DNA from 2 places in the Polymorphospora sp. NPDC051019 genome. Region 2 is predicted to be linked to the other one. Evidence: riboswitches for the same ligand, from Rfam matches in the RefSeq annotation. Region 2 holds a riboswitch; the other holds the start of a gene.
The links. Region 2 has a riboswitch for cobalamin ahead of AB0M79_RS10265 (LPXTG cell wall anchor domain-containing protein). Riboswitches for the same ligand answer to the same signal wherever they lie in the genome.
Positions count from the first base shown of each region.

Region 1: it holds a riboswitch for cobalamin, as region 2 does, so the genes downstream of both, AB0M79_RS01160 (ribonucleoside-diphosphate reductase subunit alpha) here and AB0M79_RS10265 (LPXTG cell wall anchor domain-containing protein) in region 2, are expected to answer to the same signal.

Region 1 covers NZ_JBFBCH010000001.1:254,863-261,869, forward strand. Annotated here, with positions in the region: gene AB0M79_RS01150 (sigma-70 family RNA polymerase sigma factor) at 1-536, shown strand, start outside; gene AB0M79_RS01155 (ribonucleotide-diphosphate reductase subunit beta) at 579-1,574, opposite strand; gene AB0M79_RS01160 (ribonucleoside-diphosphate reductase subunit alpha) at 1,595-4,009, opposite strand; cobalamin riboswitch at 4,138-4,371, opposite strand; gene AB0M79_RS01165 (hypothetical protein) at 4,489-5,607, shown strand; gene AB0M79_RS01170 (discoidin domain-containing protein) at 5,804-7,007, shown strand, end outside.
Region 2 covers NZ_JBFBCH010000004.1:249,702-256,708, reverse strand. Annotated here, with positions in the region: gene AB0M79_RS10280 (ATP-binding cassette domain-containing protein) at 1-311, opposite strand, end outside; gene AB0M79_RS10275 (CbiQ family ECF transporter T component) at 308-1,450, opposite strand; gene AB0M79_RS10270 (hypothetical protein) at 1,452-2,336, opposite strand; gene AB0M79_RS10265 (LPXTG cell wall anchor domain-containing protein) at 2,429-3,862, opposite strand; cobalamin riboswitch at 3,952-4,075, opposite strand; gene AB0M79_RS10260 (hypothetical protein) at 4,297-4,713, shown strand; gene AB0M79_RS10255 (hypothetical protein) at 4,710-6,092, shown strand; gene AB0M79_RS10250 (DNA alkylation repair protein) at 6,203-7,007, shown strand, end outside.

The DNA of each region.
Region 1 (7,007 bases), on a different contig from region 2:
CCGGCCGCGGTGACCGGGCCGCCGCGTCGTCGTTCATCCAGGCCACCCAGCAACAGGTGATCCGTTTCCTGGGCCACCTCACCGACGCCTCCGAGGCCGAGGACCTGGCGCAGGAGACCTATCTGCGGGCCATGAGGTCGCTGCCCCGTTTCGCCGGCCGGTCGTCGGCGAAGACCTGGCTGCTGGCGATCGCCCGCCGGGTCGCCGTCGACCACGTCCGGGCGGTCACCGTACGGCCGCGCGTCGCCGCCCTGGAGAACTGGGAGCACGCCGCCGAGGCGACCCTGGCCCGCAGCGCCCCGCACCGGTTCGAGGACGAGATCGTGCTGCGTGACCTGCTCGACGCGCTGCCCGCCGACCGGCGCGAGGCGTTCGTCGCCACCCAGGTCGCCGGGCTGAGCTACGCCGAGGCGGCCGAGGTCTGCGGCTGCCCGGTCGGGACGATCAGGTCGCGGGTCGCCCGGGCCCGGGAAGACCTCGTCACCCTGGTCCAGGAGCGCCGCCGCGACGGCCGCCACCTGCGCGCCTCCGGCTAGCCGTCGCCGGCCGCACCCGGGGGCGCGACCGGCGACGGCTGGCTAGAAGTCGTCGTCGAAGGTGACGGCGCCGGTCACCCCGACCTGATACGCCGACACCCGCCGCTCGAAGAAGTTCGACAGCTCCTGCACGTCCTGCAACTCCATGAACGCGAACGGGTTCGACGAGCCGTAGAGCGGGGCGATGTCGAGCTGGGCCAGCCGCCGGTCGGCGACGTGCTGGAGATACTCGCGCATGTCCGGCAGCGACAGCCCGGACACCCCGCCGTCGAGGAGATCCTCGGCGAACTGCACCTCGCACTCGACCGCCTCGGCGAGCATCTGCCGGACCTGTTCGGCGAGGTCGTCGTCGAACAGATCGGGTTCCTCGCGGCGTACGGTCTCGACCACGTCGAACGCGAACGCCATGTGCATCGACTCGTCGCGGAACACCCAGTTGGTGCCGGAGGCAAGGCCGTTGAGCAGGCCGCGCGAGCGCAGGAAGTAGACGTACGCGAAGGCGCCGTAGAAGAACAGGCCCTCGATGCAGGCGGCGAAGCAGATCAGGTTGAGCAGGAACGCCCGCCGGTCCTCCCGGGTCCGCAGCTCACGCAGCTCGAAGATCGAGTCGATCCAGCGGAAGCAGAACTCGGCCTTGCGCCGGATCGACGGGATGTTCTCGATGGCGGCGAACGCGGCGAACCGCTCCTCGTCGTCGGGCACGTACGTGTCGAGCAGGTTCAGGTAGAACTGGACGTGCACCGCCTCCTCGAAGAGCTGCCGGGACAGGTAGAGCCGGCCCTCCGGGGAGTTGACGTGCTGGTAGAGGTTGATCACCAGGTTGTTGGCGACGATCGTGTCGCCGGTGGCGAAGAACGCGACGAGCCGGCTCACCAGGTGCCGTTCGGCCGGCGACAGCTTGGCCAGGTCGGCGAGGTCGGAGTGCAGGTCGACCTCCTCGACGGTCCAGGTGTTCTTGATCGCGTCGCGGTACCGGTCGAAGAAGTGCGGGTAGCGCATCGGTCGCAGGGTCAGGTCCATGCCCGGGTCGAGCAGCATCGGGGTACGGGTTTCGGTGGTCACTGGCAGGCCTCGCAGGACTCGGGGTTCTCCAGGGAGCAGGCGAGCGCCTCGTCGACGGGCGGCACGATCACGGCCGGCGCCGGGATGGCGGCGTCCGGGCGGGTGACCGCGACGGTCGCCTGCTGGATCCGGGTCGCCGGTCGCGACCGCAGGTAGTACGTCGTCTTCAGCCCGGACTTCCAGGCGTAGAGGTACATCGAGCTGAGCTTGCCGATGCTGGGTGCGCTCATGAACAGGTTCAGTGACTGACTCTGGTCGATGTACGGCGACCGCTCGGCGGCGAGGTCGATCAGCGCCCGCTGCGGCAGCTCCCAGGCGGTGCGGAAGAGTTCGCGGACGTCCCCGGGCAGTTCGGCGATGCCCTGCACGGAGCCCTCGGCGCGGCGGATCGCCGCCCGGACCGGCTCGGTCCACAGCCCCCGGGCCTTCAGCTCACCGACGAGCGCGGTGTTGATCTGGAGGAACTCGCCGGACAGCGTCTCGCGCTTGAACAGGTTGGAGACCTGCGGCTCGACGCACTCGTAGCAGCCGGCGATCGAGGCGATGGTGGCCGTCGGGGCGATCGCGACGAGCAGCGAGTTGCGCAGGCCGTAGCGGGAGACGCGCTCGCGAAGCGCGGCCCAGCGGTCGGTCTGGGTCGGGGTGACCCCCCACAGGTCGGGCTGGAGGTCGCCGCGGGCGGCGCGGGTCTGGCCGTACGCCGGGTGCGGGCCGGCGCGCTCGGCGAGGTCGGCGGAGGTCTCCAGGGCGGTCAGGTAGATCTCCTCGGCGATCCGGGTGGACAGTTCCCGGGCGGCGGGCGCGTCGAACGGCAGCCGGAGCGCGAAGAAGACGTCCTGCAGGCCCATGACGCCGAGGCCGACCGGGCGCCAGCGGGGGTTGCTCGCCGCCGCCTCCGGGCTCGGGTAGTAGTTGATGTCGATGACCCGGTCGAGGAAGGTGACCGCGGTGCGTACGGTGGCGCGCAGCTTCGGCCAGTCCATGTCGTCGCCGGCGACGTGGGCGGCCAGGTTGACCGAGCCGAGGTTGCACACGGCGGTCTCGGTGTCGCTGGAGACCTCGATGATCTCGGTGCACAGGTTGGACAGGTGCACCACGTTGCCGGGTTCGGCGGTCTGGTTGCACAGCCGGTTGGCGGCGTCCTTGAAGGTCATCCAGCCGTTGCCGGTCTGGGCGAGGGTGCGCATCATCCGGCCGTACAGGTCGCGGGCCTTGACCTGGCGCACGTGGCGGCCGTCGGCCTCGGCGGCGCGGTAGGCGGCGTCGAACTCCTCGCCCCACAGGTCGGGCAGTTCCGGTACCTCGTCGGGGTCGAAGAGCGACCAGACCCCGTCGGCCTCGACCCGGCGCATGAACTCGTCGGGGATCCAGTTGGCGAGGTTCAGGTTGTGGGTACGGCGGGCGTCCTCGCCGGTGTTGTCGCGCAGCTCGAGGAACTCCTCGATGTCGGGGTGCCACGGTTCGAGGTAGACGCAGGCGGCGCCCTTGCGCCGGCCACCCTGGTTGACCGCGGCGACCGAGGCGTCCAGGGTACGCAGGAACGGGACGATGCCGTTGGACTTGCCGTTGGTGCCCCGGATCAGCGCTCCCCGCGAGCGGACCCGGGACCACGAGATGCCGATCCCGCCGGCGAACTTCGACAGGTGCGCGACCTGGGCGTAGCGCTCGTAGATGGAGCCGAGTTCGTCGCGCGGCGAGTCGACGAGATAGCACGACGACATCTGGGTGTGCCGGGTGCCGGAGTTGAACAGCGTCGGCGAGCTGGGCAGGTAGGCCAGCGACGACATCAGCCGGTAGAAGGCGATCGCCTCGGCCGGGTTGGTGGACAGTCCGCAGGCGACCCGCAGCAGCCAGTACTGCGGGGTCTCCACGACCAGCCGGCTGGTCGGGTGCCGCAGCAGGTAGCGGTCGTAGACGGTGCGCAGTCCGAAGTACTCGAACCGCAGGTGCCCGTCGGGGTCGATGGCGTCGTCGAGCTTGCGGGCGTTGATCCGGACGAACTCGGCGGTCTCGTCGCCGATCAGCCCCTCGGCGTGGCCGAGCCGGATCGCCTGGCTGAACGAGGCGATGCCCTGGCCGCGTACCTCCTTGTCGACGTAGGCGCCGAGCAGCCGGGCGGCGAGACGCGAGTACTGCGGTTCCTCGCCGATCATCTCGGCGGCGATCTGGATCGACAGCCGGTCGAGTTCGGCGGTGGTGGCGCCGTCGTACAGGCCGCTGATCGTCCTGGTCGCGACCCGCAGCGGGTCGACGTCGGCGAGGTCGTCGGCCCACCGGTCGACGGCCCGGACGATCTTGTTGACGTCGACCGGCTCGGTCGAGCCGTTACGTTTGCGCACCTGCATCTGGGTCCGCCTGGCAGCGGGCGCTCCGGCGTCCGCCGGTGCCGGGGCGACCTCGGTGACCGTCACAACACTCTCCTCGCGACTTCGGTCCAGGGGTCCGGATGGCGGCGCGCGGACGACACCGACGGCCCCGCCGGGCCGGCGAGGATCACGATGGCGTCGGCCGTCCCGCGCGGCCTCGGACCACCGCGCACGGGCGTGCGCGGTGTGCTGGCAGGTCTTCGGACTCGTGGGCCGGCGCGGAGTCTCCGCGTTCGCCTACCGGCCGTCGCTTCCCAGGCGGCCCGGCTCGTGGCCGGGTGGCGCCCAGTGCTTCTGACGGCTGTCGTTCCCACTCACCGCTGCGGGGCAGTCCCGGACTCGCACCGGGTTCCCTCTTGCCTCGACCGCCCCGGACGGGCGGCCGAACCAGCTACGGGGGACACCATATATAGGGGACCTGCAAAAGTCACACCCAACATCTAGGCGCGGCGTGTCGCGTGAGACACGAAACGACCGGGCCGGGGGGCACCCCGGAACCGACCGCGGTGCGGTACGGTCCACGCGTGCGCGCAGGATGGCGACGCGGGTCCGACCCCCCGCCCCCGACCGAGGCCCCACGCCGGTCCGGCATCGTGTCGCCGGCGGGCGCCGTGTCGCTGGCCGGCATCGTGGCCGCCGCCGCCGCGGCGGTCGGCTGGGCGGTCGGGCTGGCGGTGTTGCAGCCGCTCACCGAGCCGAGCGGCCCGGACGCGTACGCGGAGAACAACACCTACTGGGTGCGCGACCTGCGCTTCATGGCCATCGTCGCGGTCGTACTCGGGCTGGTCCTGGCCGCTCGTGGGGATCGGCGGGCCACCCGGACCGGTGTCACCGCCGGCCTGCTCTGGATCGGCGCCGACGTGGCGCTGGACCGCTCCGACCTGGCCGGCTGGCCGGCGGCCACCGCGCTGGCGGTGCTCGGTTGCCTGGCCGTGGGCACGGTCGCGGCGACCGGGCGACGGTCCCGCCGTCCCGACCGCCGGGCGCTGGTCGTCGCCGCCGCGGTCGGCGTGGCCCTGACACCGCTGGCGGCGCTCATCGAATCCCCGACCGACACCGAGCCGGCGCTCACGCCGGCCGCGCTCACGGTCAGCGGGACACTGCTCGTGCTGACGGTCGGTTCGGCGCTCGCCGCCGGTGTCCTGACGGCACCGGCCGGTGTCGGCACCGTGGCGGCCGACCGGGCCATCCCGAACCACCTGCTCCGCCGGCTGGCGCCGGCCACGGCCGTGCTGGCGCTCGGCGCGGCCGGTGCGGCCTGGATCCGGCTGGTCGAGCCGTACGAGCGGCTGGGTCCGTCGCTGCTGCTCGGGGTGGTGCTGCTGGCCGGGCTCTCGCTGCTGTCCGCGCGCTGGCCCGCCGGCCGGCCCGCGTGGGACGCGCAGGGCGCGACGATCGTCCTCCTGGCCATCGGCTATCCGGTGCTGACGATGTTCTGGCTGTTCCTGCTGATGTTCGGTACGCCGATCGCGACCCTGCTGACCGCGCTCGCCGGCAGTGTCCCGGTCAACTCGGCCGACACCGACTCGCTGTACGCGGCCGTCGGGTCGGCGACCGGGCTGACGATCGGGGTGCTGCTGGTGGCGGCCGACCGTGCCCCGTACACCACCCGCGACGCGGCCGCGCTGCCCGACGGCTCCTGAAACCACCCCGCCCGGCGCCGGGAACCGGCCGTCAGCATAGTTGATCTTGCCGGGGAGCGCTCCCCGAGCGTTGACTAGGCATTGACATACCTCGAAACACGGTTCAGAGTGTCCGATTAAGAGAGCGCTCTCTCATGCGGTCGTCATCGGTTGGTAACCGGGTCGACACACCACGCCCTGTCGAAGAGGAGCTGCCATGCGTCCCACCCCGCCCCCGACCGGCCGATGGCCCGCCCGCCCCACCTGGCTACGCCTCGGCGCCCTGGGCGCCGCCCTCGTCGCCCTGCTCGGCGGATACGTCGTGGCCACCACAGTGACCGCCAGCGCGGCGGAGATCCTGCTCTCGCAGGGCCGGCCGGTCACCGCGTCGTCGACCGAGTCGATCGCGTTCCCGGCCTCCGCCGCCGTCGACGGCGACAACGGCACCCGCTGGTCCAGCGCCGCCGCCGACCCGCAGTGGCTACGCGTCGACCTCGGCTCACCGGTCGCGGTCAGCCGGGTCGCGCTGCGCTGGGAGACCGCGTACGCCAGCGACTTCACCATCCAACTGTCGACCGACGGCTCCTCCTGGACCACGGCACACACCACCGTCGGCGGCACCGGCGGCGACCAGAGCCTGACCGTGGCCGGCACCGCCCGCTACGTACGGCTGCACACCACGAGGCGGGCCACCGCCTGGGGCGTGTCGCTGTTCGAGTTCCAGGTGTACGGCGGCAGCGCACCCGGCGGCTGCGGCACCACCAACGCCGCCCAGGGCCGCCCGGCACTCGCCTCCTCGGTCGAGTCCGGCGCCTACCCGGCCAGCGCGGCCGTCGACGGCAACACCGGCACCCGCTGGTCCAGCGCCGCCGCCGACCCGCAGTGGCTGCGCGTCGACCTCGGCAGCACCCAGGCGATCTGCGGCGTGACCCTGAACTGGGAGGCGGCGTACGGCGTCGCCTTCACGATCCAGACCTCCGCCGACGGCAACACCTGGACCACCGTCCACACCACGACGAACGGCACCGGCGGCGTGCAGAACCTCACCGTCACCGGGTCGGGGCGCTTCGTCCGGGTGCACGGCACCACCCGGGCCACCCCGTACGGCTACTCGCTGTGGGAGTTCCAGATCCGCACCGGCACCACCGGCACCCCGCCGCCGACCACCCCGCCACCCACGACGCCGCCGCCGACCACTCCCCCGCCGGGCGGGAGCCGGCTGTTGTCGTACCAGAAGCCCGCCGTCGCCTCCTCCGACCAGAGCGACGTCAACTGCTACGAGTGTGTGCCGGCCCGGGCCTTCGACAACGACCCGGCGACCCGCTGGGCGACCAGTTCCACCACCGGCTGGGTCGACCCCGGCTGGATCTACGTCGACCTCGGCGCGACCGCCACCATCACCCAGGTCGTGCTCCAGTGGG
Region 2 (7,007 bases):
TCTTCCTCGACGGTGTCGGTGGTGAACCCTGCGAGGGGGTCCTGGCCGACGACACCGACGAGGTGGGCGAACTCGCGGGGCGGGTGCTCGCGGGTGTCGAGGCCGGCGACGGTGACCCGGCCGGCGAGCCGACCGCCGGTGAAATGCGGCACGAGGCCGTTGACGGCCCGCAGCAGGGTCGATTTACCGGCGCCGGTCCTGCCGGCGACCAGGCACAGCTCACCCTCCTCTATGGACAGGGTGACGGCGCGCAGCGCCGGGGCGGGCGCGTCGGCGTAGGTGACCGTGACGTCGGTGAACTGGATCGTCATACCCGCTCCCGTCCGGCCACGCCGACCGGTGGCCGACCGGCGGCCGTGCCGGCCGGGGTGTCGGCCGGCGGTGGTGGCGCCAGCCAGGCCGGCAGTACGGCCACCAGCACCGCCGCCGCCGGCAGCGCGGAGATCTCCGGCCACGACAGCGGGCTCAGCGACGGGTACAGGTTGGCCGCGTCGACCCGGGTGGTGGCATAGAGGCCGCCGGCGGCGGCCAGCCCGCACAGCGCGACGGCCACCTCGGCCGGACGCCAGCGGTCCGGCCGGTAGACCGAGCGGACGACCCGCCGGCCGCCGAGCACGAATCCGCCGACGGCCAGGGCCAGCCCGGCACCGAGCATCGGCAGGCCGAGATAGCGCGGGGTGCTGGCGTCGAGCAGCCCGTAGACGCCGACACACACCCCGACCAGGCCGGCGACGACCAGGACGCCGGTGAGCAGCCGGAACCCCCGCGGTACGGCGCCCCGGCGGCCGTAGCCGCGGGAGTCCATCGCCGCCGCCAGGGCCAGTGACCGGTCGAGGGCGTCCTCCAGCACCGGGATGACGATGCCGCGCAACGCGCGCAGGCCGCGCCCGGTGCCGCCGCGCAGCCGCCGGGCCCGGCGTACCCGCAGCACGCTCTCGACGAGTTGCGGGGCGACCGAGAGAGCGACGACGACGGCCGCGCCGACCTCGTACAGGGCGCCGGGCAGCGCCCGCAGCATCCGTTTCGGGTTGGCCAGGGCGTTCGCCGCGCCGAGGCAGATCAGCATGGTGGCCAGTCGCAGCCCGTCGTAGAAGCCGCCGAGCAGTTGCTCGACCGCGACCGGCCCGAAGAGGCGGATGCCGGCCGCCCACTCCGGTAGCGGGATCTGCGGCAGCGTGAACAGCACGGTGTCGCCCTGCCCGCCGCCGAAGACGACCCGGAAGAGCACCCGGGAGACGACGATGATGCCGCCCAGCCACAGGTAGAGGCGGAAGCCGAGGGCCCACGGCGCGGTGCCGCGGCGGGCCGCGACGACGTACGCCGCGACCGCCAGGATCAGCGCCAGCAGCAGCGGGTTCGTCGTGCGGCTGGCCGCGACCGCGAGGCCCAGCGCCCACAGCCACCAGGCGCCGGGGTGCAGGTTTCGCGGCACCCGTACCGGGGCGGTCACCTCAGACCTGGTCCGGTGGTTCGGTGCCGGTGGCGGCCCGCCGGCGCCGGGCCGTCCACACCGCACCGCCGGCGAGTGCCACCAGCAGTACGCCGCCGGCCAGCGTCGCGAACGGCACTCCCCCGCCGTCGCCGTTCCGCGCGGCGGGCTCGGGCGGCAGCGCGAGATCCGTACCGGTCGGGGTCGGTGACGGACCCGGGTCGGTGGTGGCCGGTGCGGCGCCCGACGTCGGTCCGGCGGGTGTGGGCGGCGTGGTGGCCTGGGTGGTCGCGGGACCGGTCGGGGCGGCGGGCGGCGGCGCGGGTCGCGACGGGGCGGGCGCGCCGCCGGGCGGCGGATCGGCCGGGCGGCTGGCGGCCGGTGGCGGGGCGCCGGGCTGACCGCCCGGTGGCGGGCCGGCGGTGGTACGCGTCGGTGCCGGTGCCGCCGGCCGGCGGGGCGCCACGCGCGGCGGCGGGCTGCTGGACGAGGTCCGGTCCTTCGAGAACGACCAGCCCTCGAAGCTGCCCGGTGGCGGGGTCCGGTTCAGCACCCCGAACTGGCTGTAGCTCCAGGTGCCACCGTTCGTCGCGTGCCAGTAGGACCAGTAGGCGCTGGCCGGCGGTGTGTCGATGCACGGTTCGTTCTGCGGGCCGGGCTTGCCCTCGATCCGGCAGATGAATCCCTCGCCCCACCGGGCGGTGCCGGTGATCTGGATGCCGGCGTTCTTCAACGCCGCCAGGCCGGTGGCCTGGTTGCCGGGGGCACACCTGATGATCGTGGCGCCGCCGAGTTCCCGGAAGTCGACGATCACCGTGACGCCGTTGGCGTCGGGGCAGTAGCCGGCGGTCCCGGCCGCGTAGGCGGGTGCGGTGGCGCCGGCAGCGGCGAGCAGCAGCGCGGCCAGGGCCGCGCCGGCCGTCCGCAGCCCGACCCGGATCCCGGCCGCCGCCGGGTCGCGCCCGGCCGGTGTCGGCGGGAACCGGTCCGTCCGTGCGGTCACGCCCCCTCCCGGCGGCGCCGGCCGGCCACGACCAGCCCGGCCCCGGCGAGCATGACGACCGCGCCGAACGCGCCGATCGAGGTGACGTCGACGCCGGTCGTCGGCAGCCGTCCGCCACCGGACGGCGGTGGCGCCCAGGTCGTCGGCGCCGGGCTGGTCGGGCCGGTCGGCGACGGGGTGGCGGTACCGGTCGGGGTGGCGGTCGCGGTCGGGGACGGCGACGCGGTCGGGGAGGTCGTCGGGGACGCCGATCCGGTCGGGGTCGGGGTGGCCGTGGACGTCGGGGTCGGTTCGGTGCCGCCGGTCCCGATCTCGGCCAGCGACACCTTCGCCAGGCCCAGCGCGGCCTGCCCGGTGGCCCGCCGCCACTGATCCGTCTCGTTCTCGGCGATGCCGCCCGAGATCGCGTCCGCGAGCGAGCCCGGGGTGTACGCGATCGCCCCGGCGTGCGCGGCCGCGGCCCCGCCACCGGCCGCCGTCAACTGCTGCGCGGCGACGAAGTCGGCGGCCCGGTCGGCCTCGGCGATGTGTCCGGCGGCGGCCAGCGCCTGGCCACCCAGGCCGGTGCTGTTGGTGTTGGAGTAATCGGTGCCCATCGAGCCCTGGAACGAGCCGTCGGCCTTCTGCTGGGTCAGCAGCCACCCGATGCCGGCGTCGGCGGCGGCCTTCGCGCCGGTGGCCCCTGCGGCGTCGGCCGCGAGCAGCGCCTGTACGGCCATCGCGGTCGTGTCGACGTCCTGGACCTGGCTGGCCACCGGTGCGCTGGTGCAGGCCGCGCCGTCGGTCGCCGGATTGAGCCGGAAGCCGCCGGCGACGCACTGCTGCTTGATGAGGAAGTCGACCGCCGGCTGCGGGACGCCGCCGGATCGGGCCAGGCCGAGCACCGCGAGGCTCTGCGCGAAGAGATTGCCGCCCTGCGTCGGCTGGTCGCCGTACCGGTCGAAGATCCAGCCCTGCACGGCTCCGGCGTCCGCGCCACGGATCAGGTCGAGGGTGCGGGCGCGCATGTCGTGGCTGCCGAACGAGGTCGGGTCCCGGCCGGCGACCACGGCGGCGACGAGAACCTTGGCCATCGAGCCGCTGATGAGGTAGTCGGGGGCCCAGTCGCCGCCGGTCGCGTACGAGTCGACGTTCGCCTCGACCGCGTCGGCGACCGCGTCGGCGGCGGCCGGCTCGGTGCCGGTGGCCTCCAGCGCGATCAGCGCGTCGATGGTCAGGCCCCAGTCGGTGCCGCCGACCGGACTCGGCAGGCGTCCGTCGGCCAGTTGGCCGGCCAGCCACCTGGCGGCGGCGGCGCTCTGCGCCGAGTGCGGGTTGTCGGCGTGTACGGCGGCGACCGGTGCGGGGGTGGGTGTCGTCGCAAGCGCGACGAGCAGCACCGCGCTCCCGGCGAGGGCCGGGGTGAGGGCCGCGAGAAGGCGACGGAGCATGGGACATGCCTTTCGGGAGCGGTGGTGAGCACCGCATCCCGGCCCGCAGGGGTCCGTCGATCCGGGCTCAACCTGTAGACCACGACAGTTGAGGCCGCTCGTCTCCGTGCGGGCATTCCGGCTCGTGGTGGAAGTCCACCACATACGGTTGCGGGTCAGCGCCGGCTTCACACCGGCTTCCCCCACGCGGAAACTCATTCAGTTGTGGGTAAGCCATTCTGGCTGGTAGCGAACCTTACGGTATCCAGCCACCCACGCCGCGTACATGAGGCACAGGTCACGACCTCGCATCGATGGCCACCGACGGTACGTCCGGTCCATGCGACCGGCGGTCCCGCCGGTGGCACCCGGTCGGACGATGGAGGACGGTGGCGCGCCGTTGCGACGATGTTGCCGAACGGGGTCGCGTCCGTCGGCAGATCTGGAGATCGGCAGTGAGCACTGATTCGGGCTGGAACGACTACCTGTCCACCGACACACCCGCCGTGGACGTCACACCGGTCACCCCGACCGTCGAACCCGTCGCCGTGCCGGAACCCGCCGTGACGATCGTGCAAAGTGAGCTGAGCGGCGCCACCAGCGACCAGCAGTGGTCGGACTGGCACGCGGACAGCAGCGCCTCGTGGGCCGACTCGGCGCAGAGCTACGTCGACTACGCCCAGCAGAGCGCCGCGCAGGGCTACTTCGACGCCGCCGACAGCGCGATGGACACCGCCGCCAACCACGCCTCGATCGCCGGCGCCAACCTGGACACCTCGATCGACTACCAGGCCGCGGCGAACACCCACGTCGAGACGGCCGCCACCGAACTGGCCCCGTACGACGCCGGCCTCGGCTCCGCCACGGAATGACCTGGGCGGAAGCCGGGGAGGCCAGCGCCGGCCCGGCTGCCGGCACGCCCGGCCTCGAACCGGGGCGGTTGGCCGCCGGGGCGGAGCGGCGGGTCGCCGTACCGCCCAGCGTCGCCCGTCAGCACCTGCTGCGCACCATCCGGGAACTGTCGTTCGAGCTGCGGACCGAGCAGCTCAGCGTGCTGGAGGCGGTGCGCGGCTCGAAGCTCGGCGGGGTCACGCTGGCACCGGGCAAGCTGCCGGTGAGCCTGCGGATCGGGCTGGAGGCGGCCGACACCGGCTGCCGCATCGTCGTCCTGCTCGCCGACCGCTGGCCCGGCAAGGTCGGCCGCACCTGGGGTGCGACCAGCGCGTACGTCGAACTCTTCGGCTCCGTGCTGGCCGCCGTCGACGGCGCGCTGACCCGGCTCGATCCGGCGGCGGCGGGCTCGTTCACCTCGTGGTGGCGCGACACCGGCACCGGCGACGTCGCCATCATGCAGAACGCCGCCAGCCGCGCCGCCCAGGCGCAGGCGGCCCTGTCGCGGCACACGTCGCGGCTGCTCGACGGTGGTTCGGCACCGCCCCGTGGGGCGTCGGTCAGCCGGTCCGGTGTGGACACTTTCGTCTTCGAGACGGCGGATGCGGTCGCCGAGGTGCCGACCGAGCTGGCCGACGGCATGCTGATGGTGGGCACGCTGGTCACCAGCCGGCCCGGCGCGATGCCACCGGCACTCGTCGCACAGGTGCAGTCGCTGGTCTTCCGGGTCGAGGAACACCTCGCCGCCGACGGCCGGGCTTCGCTGTTTCCCGCCACCCCTGAGGATGTGCCTGTGGTGACCTTCCTGCACCAGCAGGCCCGGCTGCGTGGCCTGCTGCCGGTCCGCACGCTGCGGACCTGCACCACCTGCCGGCTGGAGAAGGTGACCAACCCCGAACTCGAACGGCTCCAGGAGCGGACCCGACGCACCCGCGACCTGGCGACCGGCATCAGCGCGGTGGTGACCCCGTACGTGCTGGCCGGCCGGCTGGTGCAGTTGAACAGCAAGGGCCCGGAGTTCGCCTGCCCGCGCTGCCAGGGTCTGGACGCCGACGAGACCGTGGTGACGTACTGCCAGCGCTGCGGCGACCGGCGGGCCGAGACGGCACTGCGCGCGTGCCCGAAGTGCCAGTTCGACTTCCGCTCGCTGCTGCCCGCCGAACAGGTGTGGCGGCCACGGACCGCCGGGCCGGACGTCGGCACCGTCGCCGGGACCGGGCCGTCGGCGGTGGTGGCCGGACCGGCGGCGCTGCTGAAGGTTCCGGACGACTTCCCGCCGGCACACCCGCGCCCGCCGAAGGCACCACGGCCGGCGCGCCCGGAAGTTTCCCCGCCTCCCTCCGGACCGCTGGCGACCTGAGCACGCCCGCCGTGCGAGGATCGGACCGGCCGCTGGCGGCGGAGAGCCTCGCCGGTGCCGGCCGGCGCCGCCGGAAGCCGGCGACCGCGGCGAGCACGAAAGGTCAGCCGATGCCCACCGCCGACGAACTTCTCAACGCGACCGCCGTCGACGGGCTGGCGCGCTGCCTGCTCGACGTGGCACCGGGGCATCCGCTGCCGGCGTTGCGTCGCACGGCGGCGGCACTGGAGGGGCGGACGCTCAGCGAGCGGTGCCACGACGTACGCGACGCGCTGCTGACCGATCTGCCGGACGACTACGACGGGTTCGCGGCGGTCGTACGTGCCGCCCTGGAGCGGCCCGAATTCACCGGGTGGATGATCTGGCCGGTCACCGAGGCCGTCGCGCGGCGCGCGCTCGACGCCGGGCCGGCCGACCGTTTCGACGCCGGACTCGCCCTGCTCGCCGACCTGACCCCGCGGCTGACCGCCGAGTTCGCGGTCCGGTCGTTCCTCGCCGCCGACCTCGACCGCACGCTGGCCGTGGCACAGGAGTGGACCCGGCACCCGGACCCGCACGTGCGGCGCCTGGCCAGCGAGGGCACCCGCCCCTACCTGCCCTGGGCGCGGCGGGTGCGGGCGCTGTTCGACCGCCCGGCGGCCACCGCCACCGTGCTCGACGCGCTCTACCGCGACGATTCGGAGTACGTCCGCCGCTCGGTCGCCAACCATCTCAACGACCTGAGCCGCATCGATCCGGAGTTGGCCACGGCGACCGCGGCCCGCTGGCTCGATCAGGCGGACGAGCACACCGCGAAGGTGGTCCGGCACGGGCTGCGTACGCTGGTTAAGAAGGGTGATCCGGCGGCGCTCGGGCTGCTCGGGTTCGGTCCGGCGCCCGACATCGTCGTCACCGGACCGGTGCTCGGCGCGGCTG